DNA from 3 places in the Serratia sp. NPDC087055 genome. Region 1 is predicted to be linked to each of the others. Evidence: predicted binding sites of a transcription regulator. Region 1 holds the regulator's gene; each other region holds the start of a gene.
What was found. Region 1 encodes PurR, which represses purine synthesis genes. Its sites were predicted from a motif close to CANGCAAACGTTTGCNTG; they were not measured.
Positions count from the first base shown of each region.

Region 2: tusA (sulfurtransferase TusA) is a predicted target of PurR. The motif match lies at 1,955-1,972, and genes of this name have one in related genera.
Region 3: purL (phosphoribosylformylglycinamidine synthase) is a predicted target of PurR. The motif match lies at 2,778-2,795, and genes of this name have one in related genera.

Region 1 covers NZ_JBJDOG010000001.1:1,420,664-1,425,268, forward strand. The annotation lists gene sodB (superoxide dismutase [Fe]) at 1-402, shown strand, start outside; gene ACI2J2_RS06665 (YnhF family membrane protein) at 456-545, opposite strand; gene purR (HTH-type transcriptional repressor PurR) at 870-1,895, shown strand; gene punR (DNA-binding transcriptional activator PunR) at 1,892-2,836, opposite strand; gene punC (purine nucleoside transporter PunC) at 2,960-4,168, shown strand; gene cfa (cyclopropane fatty acyl phospholipid synthase) at 4,510-4,605, shown strand, end outside.
Region 2 covers NZ_JBJDOG010000004.1:63,856-68,460, reverse strand. The annotation lists gene ACI2J2_RS18520 (DcrB family lipoprotein) at 1-436, opposite strand, end outside; gene ACI2J2_RS18515 (GNAT family N-acetyltransferase) at 517-951, opposite strand; gene ACI2J2_RS18510 (7-cyano-7-deazaguanine/7-aminomethyl-7-deazaguanine transporter) at 995-1,660, opposite strand; gene tusA (sulfurtransferase TusA) at 2,060-2,305, shown strand; gene ACI2J2_RS18500 (zinc/cadmium/mercury/lead-transporting ATPase) at 2,370-4,605, opposite strand, start outside.
Region 3 covers NZ_JBJDOG010000005.1:104,447-109,051, reverse strand. The annotation lists gene purL (phosphoribosylformylglycinamidine synthase) at 1-2,684, opposite strand, end outside; gene mltF (membrane-bound lytic murein transglycosylase MltF) at 2,961-4,421, shown strand; gene tadA (tRNA adenosine(34) deaminase TadA) at 4,422-4,605, opposite strand, start outside.

The DNA.
Region 1 (4,605 bases):
TCCAGCGGCGGCATTTTCAACAACGCCGCTCAGGTATGGAACCACACCTTCTATTGGCACTGCTTATCGCCACAGGGCGGCGGTGAGCCTCAGGGCGCATTGGCTGCTGCTATCAATCAGGCGTTTGGTTCTTTCGCTGCCTTTAAAGAACAATTCAGCGATGCCGCAATCAAAAACTTTGGCGCCGGGTGGACCTGGCTGGTGAAGAGGACTGACGGCTCGCTGGCCATTGTCAGCACGTCGAACGCGGGCACGCCGCTGACCGGCGAAGATAAACCCTTGCTGACCGTCGACGTGTGGGAGCACGCCTACTACATCGATTACCGCAACGCCCGCCCGACTTACCTGGAGAACTTCTGGGCGCTGGTTAACTGGGCATTTGTGGAGAAAAATCTGGCATAGCGTGGGATAAGGCAAACAGGCGCACGAAGCGGCGCCTGTTTTTACTTCGGGGATCAGTTCAATGCTGCAGTGAAGCTAAAAGCAATAATCACGGCCAGCGCACAGACAGTGGTGAACAGTGACATTTTCAGATCGGTATCCATTACAACTCCTTTTCAGATTGGTTTTCCCAAGGATAAAAGGCACACAATTAATGCGTCAAACCATTTTCACACAGTTGGCCAATAAAATCTTGTTATCATTTCCCGGTTTATAATACCGATTACCTCTTCCCCTTTTGCTCAATATGGGACAAAATTCGCAGTTCACAACTGTGTACCGGCAAAAATGCCCCTCCTGACCAAGCGCTGACGACTTCAACACACTAAAAACTCAGTTTTCGCTTCTTTGGAGAAGGATCTACGCAGGCAAACGATTAACATCACACTTACATACTGCAACATGTGAGTTCAGGAGTCATTCTTTACATGGCAACGATTAAAGATGTGGCCAAACGCGCTGGCGTTTCCACCACCACCGTTTCGCACGTCATCAATAAGACTCGTTTCGTCGCCGAAGAGACTAAAGCGGCCGTGAGTGCCGCAATTAAAGAGCTGCATTATTCACCCAGCGCAGTGGCGCGCAGTCTGAAGGTCAATCACACCAAATCGATTGGCCTGCTGGCAACCTCCAGTGAAGCGCCCTACTTTGCTGAAGTGATCGAAGCGGTAGAAAACAGCTGCTACAGCAAAGGCTATACGCTGATACTGTGTAACTCGCACAACAATTTGGACAAACAGCGTGCCTATCTGGCAATGCTGGCGCAAAAGCGCGTCGATGGCTTGTTGGTGATGTGTTCAGAATATCCGGACCAATTGCTTGGGATGCTGGAAGATTACCGCAACATCCCAATGGTTGTCATGGACTGGGGCGCCGCACGCGGTGATTTTACTGATACCATCATTGATAACGCGTTCGAAGGTGGCTATCTGGCTGGGCGCTATCTGATCGAACGCGGACACCGCGATATCGGCGCCATTCCCGGCCAACTGTCACGTAACACTGGGGGCGGGCGCCATCAGGGCTTCTTAAAAGCGATGGAGGAAGCCCATATCGACGTGCGCGACGAGTGGATCGTCCAGGGTGACTTTGAGCCAGAATCCGGCTACAAGGCCATGCACCAGATACTGTCGCAGAAACAGCGTCCGACAGCGGTATTCTGTGGTGGCGATATCATGGCAATGGGGGCTATCTGCGCCGCCGATGAGCTTGGGCTACGCGTGCCTCAAGACATCTCGGTCATTGGCTACGATAACGTGCGCAATGCGCGCTATTTCACCCCGGCGCTGACCACTATTCATCAGCCCAAAGAGCGTTTGGGTGAGATGGCATTCACCATGTTGTTGGATCGCATCATCAGCAAGCGTGAAGAATCACAGGTGATTGAGGTGCATCCCAAGTTGGTTGAGCGCCGTTCGGTTGCTGACGGCCCGTTCATCGATTACCGCCGCTAGTCATTCGCGCCGGAAGCCACTGCGGTTTCCGGCGTCACTTCGCTTAACCATTCCTGATTCAACGTTTCACTGTCCCCTAAATAGTCCAACAGCCAGGCCATCGCCGGGGAAGGCGTATTTTGCTGCCACGTCAGGCAACAAGGGCTGGCTGGGAACGGCTCCTGCAACTGTAACGCCACCAGCTCGCCACGTTGTACTAACGGCAAGACCTGATGCGCAGGCATCATCCCGACACACAATCCGGCGCACAGGCAATCCACCGCCGACGACCAGTCCGGCACCACCAACCGCCGCTGGTTATCCAACGTCCAGGTGACACGCTTGGGGAGATTGCGTGAGGTATCCTCCAGGCAGAGCGATGGGAAAGGCCGTAGCTGATCATCGTTTAACACGCCATCCTGAGCCGCCAGTGGATGTTGCGGGCTGGCCACACACAACCAACGCATATCGCCCATATCGCGAAAGGCAAACCCACCGCCGACCGGCACGGCCCGTGTCGCACCTATCGCCATATCAGCACGCCCATCCACCAACGCATCCCAGACGCCGTTGAACACTTCTGGCTGAACCAATAATTCAACGTCAGGGAAATGCCGATAAAAGTCCAACACCAACTGACGGCAACGTTGAGGCTTGACGATAATATCTACGGCAATTTTCAACTGGCCACGCCAGCCGTTGGCCACCTGCTGACACTGCCGACGCGTGTCGAGCATTTTTTTGATGACACCGCGCGCCTCCTGAATAAATAGCACGCCGGCAGGCGTCAGTTCCACGTCGCGATGACGGCGCTCAAACAGCGGTACCGCCAGCCATTGCTCAAGTTGCCGCACGGTATAACTGACCGCCGAAGGTACCCGATGCAACTCCTGCGCCGCTGCGCTGAAACTGCCGGTTCGGGCGACCGCATCCACTACATCAAGAGAATATTCAGACCACATGGCTTTGCCTTCAATTTTTTTAACAGCACTTTGCAAATATTACCGTTTCACAAGCAGAGATCCAGCCGGATACACTTGCCGGCGCTAAAAACCTGCGACAATAAAATATTAACGAGAAATACCATGCGAAATTCCTTTGGCTTTATGTTCTATCTTGCCGGCCTGAGTATGCTGGGTTACCTGGCTACTGACATGTACTTGCCCGCTTTTGGCGTGATGCAACAAGACCTGCAAATCTCTGCCGGGGCGATCAGCGCCAGTTTGAGTATCTTCCTGGCGGGCTTTGCCTTTGCACAATTGCTCTGGGGTCCGCTTTCCGATCACCTTGGCCGTAAGCCCGTGCTGTTGATTGGTCTGGCCCTGTTTGCCTTGGGCTGCCTGGGGATGTTGTGGGTAGAGAATGCCGTTCAGCTCTGGTCGCTGCGTTTTATCCAGGCGATTGGGGTCTGTTCCGCCGCGGTCACCTGGCAAGCGCTCGTCATTGACCGTTATCGTGAAGGTAAGGCAAACCGCGTTTTCGCCACCATCATGCCACTGGTGGCACTTTCCCCCGCATTGGCACCGCTGGTCGGGGCATGGCTGTTAAACCACATGGGTTGGCGCGCCATTTTCGCCGTGCTGCTGGGCATCACCGTTGTTTTATTACTGCCGACATTACTGCTGAAAGAAAACGCCAAAGCGGTGTCTTCCGCCAATAAGAAAAACGGCCTAACGTTCTTCCAGCTCCTGAAATCACGTGCTTTCAGCGGTAACGTCATGATCTTTGCCGCCTGCTCAGCCGGCTTCTTCGCCTGGCTGACCGGTTCGCCGTTTATTCTTGGTGATATGGGGTACAGCCCAAACGATATTGGTCTGAGCTACGTGCCACAGACGCTGGCGTTCTTATTGGGGGGTTATGGTTGCCGCACCGCGCTAAACCGCATGAATGGCAACACCTTATTACCCTGGCTGCTGGTAGCTTATGGCATAAGTATGGTGTCGCTATACCTGGTTGCCACACTGACTGAGCCAACGCTGACCACCTTGTTGATTCCGTTCTGCGTGATGGCACTCGTTAACGGCGCCACCTATCCAATCGTAGTGGCGAATGCGTTGACGCCGTTCCCTGAGGGCACGGGTAAAGCCGCAGCCTTGCAAAACACCTTGCAGTTGGGTTTGTGTTTTGTCGCCAGTATGTTGGTTTCGGCATTTATTGCCCAACCGTTATTGGCAACGGTGACGGTAATGGTTTCAACCGTGTTGTTGGCCGCATTGGGCTATGTGTGGCAACGGGGAACAGTGGAGGACGATAGACGCGTAACACAGCAGGAACATGCTAACCCTGCGTCATAATTGTCATTATTAATAATCACTTAAAGAATATTTTTGCCGAGTGCGATTTACAGTTGAGTAAGCGCCTCGGCAAGCCTATACTCAAAACGACCTTTTAAAATAACACTTTTATAATTTCTTTATCACAAATTGCTGTTGTGTACGCGTATGGCGTCACACTTTTTTAAGGATTGCCTTTCCCGCGTTTCTTGCGCAGGAACCTTCTTAAAATTTTCCTCTGTTCATAGTCGGATATCAGACGCCACGGGACCTTTTTACCGTAGGTAAACGTATGCACCCGCAGAATTTGTCTAAGCTATTTTTTGACGGGTCATAAGTCAGAAGAAGGTGATGGAGAAGCTATGAGTTCATCGTGTATAGAAGATGTGAGCATTCAGGATAACCAATGGTATCGTATCGCTCATGAAATGCTCAGCATGGCCGGTATTGAAATAAAC
Region 2 (4,605 bases), on a different contig from region 1:
AGTAGGCTTTCTCGCCGCTGCTGGTGATGATGCTGTCTAACTGACGCAGTGGCACGCCGTCAACGTCGATGGCTTTGTTGGTGACCACCTGCAGGTTGGCATCACGCGCACGTTGGGTATCTTCCAGACGTTTGCTCAGCGTTTCCAGGCTGTCGGGGGTTTTGTCGCCGAGGATCACGATCAGCGCACGTTGACCGGTGCTGTCGGCGTAGACATGCATGTTGTTTGCCTGATTGCCCAGTTTGCCACTTTGGTCCGCCATGCCAACGGGCAGGGTGAAGGCCAGCGTACCCTCCAGCAAGCTTACCTGTTGCCCCGCGGGGGCGCTGGCAGCAGCATCAGCCGCTGATGCTTTGGTGTCTTTGGTGTCGCCGTCACAGGCCGCCAGGCCAAGCACTAACAGGCTGATACCCATCAATTTTGCTACTTTACGCATTGGGCTTCCTTTTTCCTTTCAGGTAGGGTTTCACTGCCTTATCGCACCCTATTCCAGGGTGAAATGCAAGGCAGATGTTGTCACAAGGTTTTCTCAAGTAATAGCCGATAATCAGCCACTTCGCCTTTCTTTTCCAGCTGAACAATCTGATAGTGATGACTGATGAGCATCATCAGCATTGCACGGAACTGATTGCGCGTTTTTACCGCCAACAGTCGATAACCCTGAGCCCGTGCCCACTGCTCTTGCTCCACGAGTAAAGCCTGCGCGACACCATAACGGCGAAACCTCGGCAATACGCCGCCCAGCCAACTGTAGAACACTTTTTCCTGCTGTTGATAACCGAGTTTGAACCCTGCGGGTTGGCCGTCGATCTCGGCGATCAGTGCGTTAGCCGAGGCAGATCCAATACGTTGCTGCAAATCAGCCTGACTGTGTAAGTTACCGAACTCAGGGATGCCTTGGTACAGGCGATGAATTTCTTCGAGGGTGGCGTGGCGGGTGGTCACTGTCATTGGCGGCCTCCGGGTAAGTGCAGGCCGCCAATGATAACACGGGTTAACTCGGTTGCAGGCTACCGTCGTTTTGACGTGCAGCGATGCGCTTAAGCAGCATGTTCAACAGCACGCCGTACATTGGCAGGAAGAACAGCATGCAGATCAGCACTTTGAAGCTGTAATCCACCAGGGCAATTTCAACCCAGTTATTGGCCATAAAGGCGTCGCTGCTCTTGTAGAAAGCAATAAAGAAGAACGACAGGGTATCACTGATATTGCCGAGGAACATGGCCGCAGCGGGAGCAACCCACCAGGCGCTGCGTTGACGCAGGCGGTTGAATACGTGGACATCAAGGATCTGACCGAGTACGTAAGCCATAAAGCTGGCGACGGCGATACGCGCAACAAATAGATTAAAGCTGCCCAACGCGGCAAAACCCTGCCACTCGCCCTGATAGGTCACCGTGGAGATCACGTACGAAATAAACAGCGCCGGCACCATCACCGAAAGAATGATACGCCGCGCCAGTGATGCGCCAAAAATACGTACTGTCAGATCGGTAGCCAGGAAAATAAACGGGAAGGTGAATGCACCCCAGGTGGTATGAAAGCCGAAAATGGACATCGGCAACTGCACCAGGTAGTTGCTGGAGGTAATGATGACAATATGGAACAGCGATAGCCAGACCAACGCGGTAAAGCGCTGCTGAGCAGTAAACGAATACATGTTGTAGCCTTTTTAATAATGGGGTGAGGGAACCCAAAAATGTCTTGTCTGTGCAACGAAATAAGCTGCGCGGGCGCATGATACGCGTTTGCGCAACCAATGCAACGGTTAGTGGGCCAAATAAGCGGCGAATAATGCAGCAGCACTGTGATTTGGCCCCAGCCTGAAAGGTCACGCCTCCAACAACCGTTCTCTGTGTTGTCAGGTGCCCACTATGGGCTGCACCCTCCGCCGTGATAACGGCAGTTGGGGGCAGTGACGGCACCACATTTCATCGGGAGACGCAGCCTCTTTAACGCAAACGTTAACGCATCTTGCGCAGAAAAACTACCGGCGTAAACTAGGCGCTAATGAGATGCGGCGAGCGTTCGCCGATCGTTTTTGAACGAGAAAAAATGCATGACTGACTTATTTTCCCAGGCTGACCAGACGCTTGATGCGCTGGGATTGCGCTGTCCAGAACCGGTAATGATGGTGCGCAAAACCGTGCGCCATATGGATAACGGTGAAACCTTGTTGATTATTGCTGACGATCCGGCGACAACCCGCGACATTCCGGGGTTCTGCCGTTTTATGGAACATACGCTGGTGGCGCAGGAAACCGATAAGGCACCGTACCGCTACCTGTTACGTAAGGGCGTCTAACCTTTGCCCGGGGAATAGATGGCGTGGCCCGTTCCTGGGCCACGTGGTTACAGTGTGTTATTGCCTAGTCGCGTTTCTTCAGTAGCCGCAGGGCGTTGGCGGTGACCAGCGCGGTGGCGCCAGAGTCTGCCAGTACGGCCAGCCACAGCCCGGTCAGGCCCAGCAGCGTGGTGATCAGAAATACCCCTTTCAGCCCCAATGCAATGGTGATGTTCTGCCGGATATTGGCATGTGTGGCGCGTGAGATGCGGATCATTTCCGCCACACCCAGCAGGCGGTTATGGGTCAGCGCGGCATCGGCTGTTTCCAGGGCCACATCGGTACCGCTGCCCATCGCGATACCAATGCTGGAGGCTTTCATCGCCGGGGCATCGTTGATGCCGTCGCCGATCATCGCTGTTGGACGCAATTCGCTCAGTTCCGTCACTGCCTTCACTTTATCTTCCGGCAACAATCCAGCCCGGTAATCCAGCCCAAGCTCAGAGGCAATTGCCGCCGCCGCACGTGGATTATCGCCGGTTAACATGACCCCGTTGATCCCCAATGCATTCAGTTCGGCAATCGCCTGTTTGGCGTCGCTGCGCAAGGTGTCGCGTAGCGCCAACAGGCCGATAGGGACACCCTCTTCCAGTACCACTACCGCTGTCTTACCGGCATTTTCCAGCCGCTCCACCTGCTGGATACCCTGTTGTTGCAGCAAACCTGCGGCCAGCTTGGCAGGTGCGCTGATCAGCAGGGTTTTACCGTCGACAATACCTTCTACCCCTACGCCAGCCAATGCTCGACGGCCTTGTGCCAGTGGCAGAGGCGCACCGTATTGCTCGGCGCGTTTGATAATTGCTTGCGCCAACGGGTGATGGGAACCTGCTTCAACCGCAGCGGCAAGGGTCAGTAATTGTTGTTCACTGATGCCGTTGAGCGGGAGTACATCGGTGACTGTGGGTTTGCCTTCAGTCAGCGTGCCGGTTTTATCGAAAGCAATGGTTTGTACCTGGCCCAATTGTTCCAACGCCGCACCGCCTTTAATCAGCGCACCACGGCGGGTGGCGGCGGCCAGCCCGGATGTGATCGCCGCCGGGGTGGAGATCACCAGTGCACAAGGACAACCGATCAGCAGCAGGGTCAGGCCACGATAAATCCAGGTATCCCAGGGTTGTGAATACATTAACGGTGGTACCAGGATCACTGCGATAGCCAGCAGCATGATAGCTGGGGTGTAGTACCGGCTGAAACGATCGAGGAAACGCTCGATCGGTGCTCGGCGTTCTTCAGCTTCTTCAATCAGTTGTAGAATGCGGTCGATGGCGTTTTTGCCAGGCTCAGAAACCACTTTCATTTGCGCGGCCTGATCGACCGACAAACTGCCCGCAGCGACTTTTTGACCCTGCTGGCGTTCGACGGGTACCGACTCGCCGGTCAGGGCGCTTTCGTCGAAGCTGGCGAACGCATTGATCAGTTCGGCATCTGCCGGCAGGCGGCCACCGGGGGCAATTTCAATCACATCGCCAGGGCGTAGGCTGGATACCGGTACCCGCTTGCGCTGCGTGCCTTGAAGCAGCAGGGCGTCTTCCGGCACCAATTCCATCAGTGCTTTCACGCCGCGGCGCGCGCGGTTAGCGGCATAGGACTCCAGCATTTCACCGACCATAAACAGCAGCAGCACCATCGCCGCTTCGGCCGTTGCACCGATAAACAGTGCTCCGATGGCGGCCACACTCATCAGCGTTTCAATGGCAAATGGCGTACCGGAGCGGATCAGTCGAACCGCTTTGGTCGCGACCGGTGCCAGACCTACCAATGTGGTGGCGATAAAAGCGATGCGGCTCAGTTCAGGGTTGACCATGCTGAGCGCCCAACTGACGATCATCAGCGTGGTAAGCAGCAGTAGCGGACCGAACTCGCCAAGGCGCGACGATTTTGGCTGTTCGGCTTGGGCTGTTTGCGCCCCGAGCAGGGTAAATCCGGCTTGTTTTACCGCGTCCTGAATACGCAGGCTAATATCGGATTGCGCGTCGACAACCAATTTTTCTGTGGCGAACAGCACGCGAGCGTTGTCGACGCCGGGGATGGCGGTCACCGCGTTTTCAATTTTTTTGGCGCAGCTTGGGCAGTCCATACCTGTGACTTTCCAGCTATAGCGCTGACTTCCGGAGAGAGGGGCGGCAGCTAGCCTGTCACTTTCCTCATCCGGATCCTCATGATCTTCCGTGCTGCAACTTCCAGCGCCATGATCATGTGCGTGCGTATGTCCGCTGTGGCTGTCGACACTCTGTTTTTCACTGCTGCAACCGTGCTGGGTT
Region 3 (4,605 bases), on a different contig from region 1:
GTGACCAGAAGGCCACCGTCAGAGCGGTCGTGATAGGCCAACAGTGCGCGATCGGCCACCAGTTTTTGCATGGCGTTAAAGAAGCCCGCCAATTGCTCGACGTTACGCACGTCGGCCGGTTTATCGCCTAACTGACGGTAAACCTGTGCCAATGCGGTGGCGCCCAGCGCGTTATGCCCGTTACCCAAGTCGATCAACAACAGCGCGCTGTCGCCTTTATCGGTACGCAACTGCGGCGTCACGGTGTGACGCACGTCTTCCACGCGGGCAAAACCAGTGATGACCAACGACAACGGCGAGGTCATTTCGCGCTGTTCGTTACCTTCCTGCCAGCGAGTTTTCATCGACATTGAGTCTTTGCCCACGGGAATCGTGATACCCAGCGCTGGGCAAAGCTCTTCGCCGACGGCTTTCACGGCTTCATACAGACCGGCATCTTCACCCGGGTGACCTGCCGCTGCCATCCAGTTTGCGGAAAGCTTCACACGTTTGAGCGAACCAATCTCAGTTGCTGCCAGGTTGGTCAGGGCTTCCCCTACCGCCAGACGGCCGGAGGCGGCGAAGTCCAGCAGAGCAACCGGTGCACGCTCGCCGATCGACATCGCTTCACCGTAGTAACTGTCCAGGCTGGCGGTCGTAACCGCACAGTCCGCTACCGGGATCTGCCACGGACCTACCATCTGATCACGCGCTACCATACCGGTCACGGTACGGTCGCCAATGGTGATCAGGAAAGTTTTCTCGGCGACGGCCGGCAGGTGCAGAACGCGTTTGACCGCATCAGCCACCGTGATGTTGTCGCGCTGTACCGGCTGGCCTTTGGCCTGCAGACGCGTTACGTCGCGGGTCATCTTCGGCGTTTTGCCCAGCAGCACGTCCAAAGGCATATCGATCGGTTGATTGTCGAAATGACTGTCGTTCAGCGTCAAATGCTGTTCTTCGGTCGCTTCACCAATCACGGCATAAGGGGCGCGTTCACGGCGGCAAATCTCATCAAACTGCGCCATCTGTGCTGGCGCAATCGCCATGACATAACGTTCTTGAGATTCGTTACACCAGACTTCCAGCGGGCTCATGCCCGGTTCGTCGTTCAGAATATCGCGCAGTTCGAAACGGCCACCGCGGCCACCGTCACTGACCAGCTCAGGCATGGCGTTGGACAAGCCACCAGCACCTACATCGTGAATAAACAGAATGGGGTTTTGTGCGCCCAGCTGCCAGCAGCGGTCGATCACTTCCTGGCAACGACGCTCCATTTCCGGGTTGTCGCGCTGTACTGAGGCGAAATCCAGATCGGCGTCGGACTGGCCGGACGCCATCGAAGAAGCAGCACCACCGCCCAAACCGATGTTCATTGCCGGGCCACCCAGCACCACCAGTTTGGCGCCTACGGTGATTTCCCCTTTTTGCACGTGATCGGCGCGAATGTTGCCGATACCGCCCGCCAGCATGATCGGCTTGTGGTAGCCACGCAGTTCCACGCCGTTATGGCTGTTGACCTGCTCTTCATAGGTACGGAAGTAACCCACCAGCGCCGGGCGGCCAAATTCGTTGTTGAATGCCGCGCCGCCTAATGGGCCTTCGGTCATGATGTCCAGTGCGGTAACGATGCGATCAGGTTTACCGAAATCCTGCTCCCACGGCTGTTCAAAGCCAGGAATACGCAGGTTGGAGACCGAGAAACCGACCAGACCCGCCTTGGGTTTTGCACCGCGACCGGTAGCCCCCTCGTCACGGATCTCACCGCCGGAGCCGGTAGCTGCGCCAGGCCATGGGGAGATTGCTGTCGGGTGGTTATGGGTTTCTACCTTCATCAGAATATGTGCTTCTTCCTGATGATAATCATATTGACCGCTTGCCGACTCAGCGAAGAAGCGCCCGACCTGCGATCCCTCCATCACTGCGGCGTTATCTTTATAAGCCGACAGCACATAATCCGGCGTCTGCTCAAACGTGTTTTTGATCATTTTGAACAGCGACTTCGGCTGTTGCACACCGTCGATGATCCAATCGGCGTTGAAAATTTTATGGCGGCAGTGCTCAGAGTTGGCCTGCGCAAACATATAGAGTTCGATATCCGTCGGGTTGCGCCCCAGACCGGTAAAGGCATTCAGAAGATAGTCAATTTCATCCTCGGCCAGCGCCAGACCCAACTTGATGTTGGCCTGTTCCAGCGCGCTGCGCCCTTCACCCAGCATATCGATTGCCTGGTAAGGCGCAGGCTGATGCTGAGCGAACAGTTGTTCCGCCTGTTGCAAACTGCTGAAGACGGTTTCCATCATGCGATCGTGCAACAGTACAGCAAGCTGCTGCCATTGCGCTTCGGTCAAGGTCGGCGCTTTGACGTAGAACGCCAGGCCACGCTCCAACCGCAATACCTGCGTCAAACCGCAGTTATGGGCGATGTCGCTGGCTTTGGAAGACCATGGAGAAATAGTGCCCGGACGCGGCGTCACCAGCAGCAAGCGGCCTTCAGGGGCATGTTCGGCGAGAGAGGGGCCGTACTTGAGTAGACGCTGGAGCTTGGCATGCTCTTCGGCGTTTAGCGGCGCGCTAACATCAGCAAAGTGGACGTACTCGGCGTAGATATCACTAACAGGAAGTTGAGCGTCCTGACAGCGGGACAGCAGTTTGGTAACACGAAAAGCCGACAAAGCGGGCGAACCACGCAGTATTTCCATAATCAAAGTTCTCTCGTCTTCGAAGCAACTGACTTCAGCACTTCATTGGGCGCAACAGGGGGAAAACGCGCGCCATTATAGAGAATCTACGCCGCAGACGAAACCGTTTGCGTAGCTATTATTGATAAAAGCTGTTTGCGCCATCGAATTGTCATAACGTGTCAATAAAGTTGCACGCTGGCGTTTTGTTGCGCAAAATGCCCCCGCACTGGTGATTTAACCATAAGAAAATACTGGTTTGCTGTCGGCAGTGTACGTGTGCCACCACTGGATAACTATTTGAAACGCCTTAAAATAAACTACATTCTAATCGGTGTTGTTACCTTGCTTCTGGCGCTCGCCCTGTGGCCCAATATTACCTGGCGCGGCGGTCAGGGTGGGCAACTCGAAGAGATTAAATCCCGCGGAGAGTTGCGTATCAGTACGCTAAACTCGCCGTTAACCTATTTCACGACCAAACAGGGGCCGAGTGGTCTCGACTATGAGTTGGCAAAACGCTTCGCCAACTATCTGGGTGTGAAACTGGTGGTGATCCCACATAAGAATATCAATGACCTTTTTGACGATTTAGACGACGACGATGCAGACCTGCTGGCTGCGGGCCTGATCTACAATCAGGATCGCCTGAGCCGTGCGCGCACCGGTCCGGCGTATTATTCCGTCTCCCAACAGTTGGTCTACCGCTTGGGAACAGCGCGGCCAAAAACCTTTGCCGATATTAAAGGCAAGCTGGCCGTTGCCTCTGGCTCCGCGCACGTCAGCACGCTGAAGCAGCTTAAGCAAAGTAAGTTCCCGAACCTCAGTTGGGAATCCTCCAGCGACCTCACCTCAAAGGAGCTGTTGGAGCAGGTCGCTGACGGCAAGCTGGACTATACCCTCGGGGATTCAGTGACCATTGCCCTGCTGCAACGTATCCACCCGCAGCTGGCGGTCGCCTTCGATGTTACTGACGAAGAACCTGTCACCTGGTATTTGAAACGCGGCACTGACGACAGCCTGTATGCAGCCATGTTGGACTTCTACAGCCAGATGGTTGACGACGGGACGTTGGCACGGCTGGAAGAGAAATATCTCGGCCACGTCGGCAGCTTCGATTACGTTGATACCAAAACCTTCCTGTCAGCTATCGACTCAGTCCTGCCGACATTCCGCTCGCTGTTTGAAAAATATGCCAACGAGATCGACTGGAAACTGCTGGCTGCCATTGCCTATCAGGAATCGCACTGGAATCCCCAGGCAACCTCACCGACGGGTGTACGCGGCCTCATGATGCTCACGCGGGCCACTGCCGACGGTCTGGGGGTTAATGATCGTCTCGATCCCGAGGAAAGCATCCAGGGTGGCGCACTCTATCTGCAAAGGTTGATGGCCAAGGTCCCTGACAGCGTGCCGGAAGATGAACGCATCTGGTTCTCACTGGCGGCCTACAACATGGGCTGGGGCCATATGCTTGATGCCCGTAAGCTGACCAAGATGCAAAAAGGCAACCCGGATAGCTGGGTGGACGTTAAACAACGGCTGCCGATGCTCAGCCAAAAACGCTACTACCCGCAGTTGACCTACGGTTATGCACGCGGGCGTGAAGCCTATAACTACGTAGAGAACATCCGGCGCTATCAGGTCAGTTTGGTGGGTTATCTACTGGAAAAAGAGAGAAAGGCGGCACAGGAAGCAGCCGAACAGGCTGAACTGGGGAAAGGCTATCCGGCCGTCACACCGGAACTGGCACTTAACTTCTGATTAATCTGGGATCTTATCCAGACCTGTGCGCTGTGCCAGTTTCAATGCTTTTTGCTGCTCACGGCGCATGCGGAAAAAGTTGCTCAACGTGGCAGCGCACTCCTCGGCCAACACGCCGGACAGAATTTCCACCTGATGATTCATGCCAGGGTGACGCAAAATATCCACCAGGGATCCTGCCGCA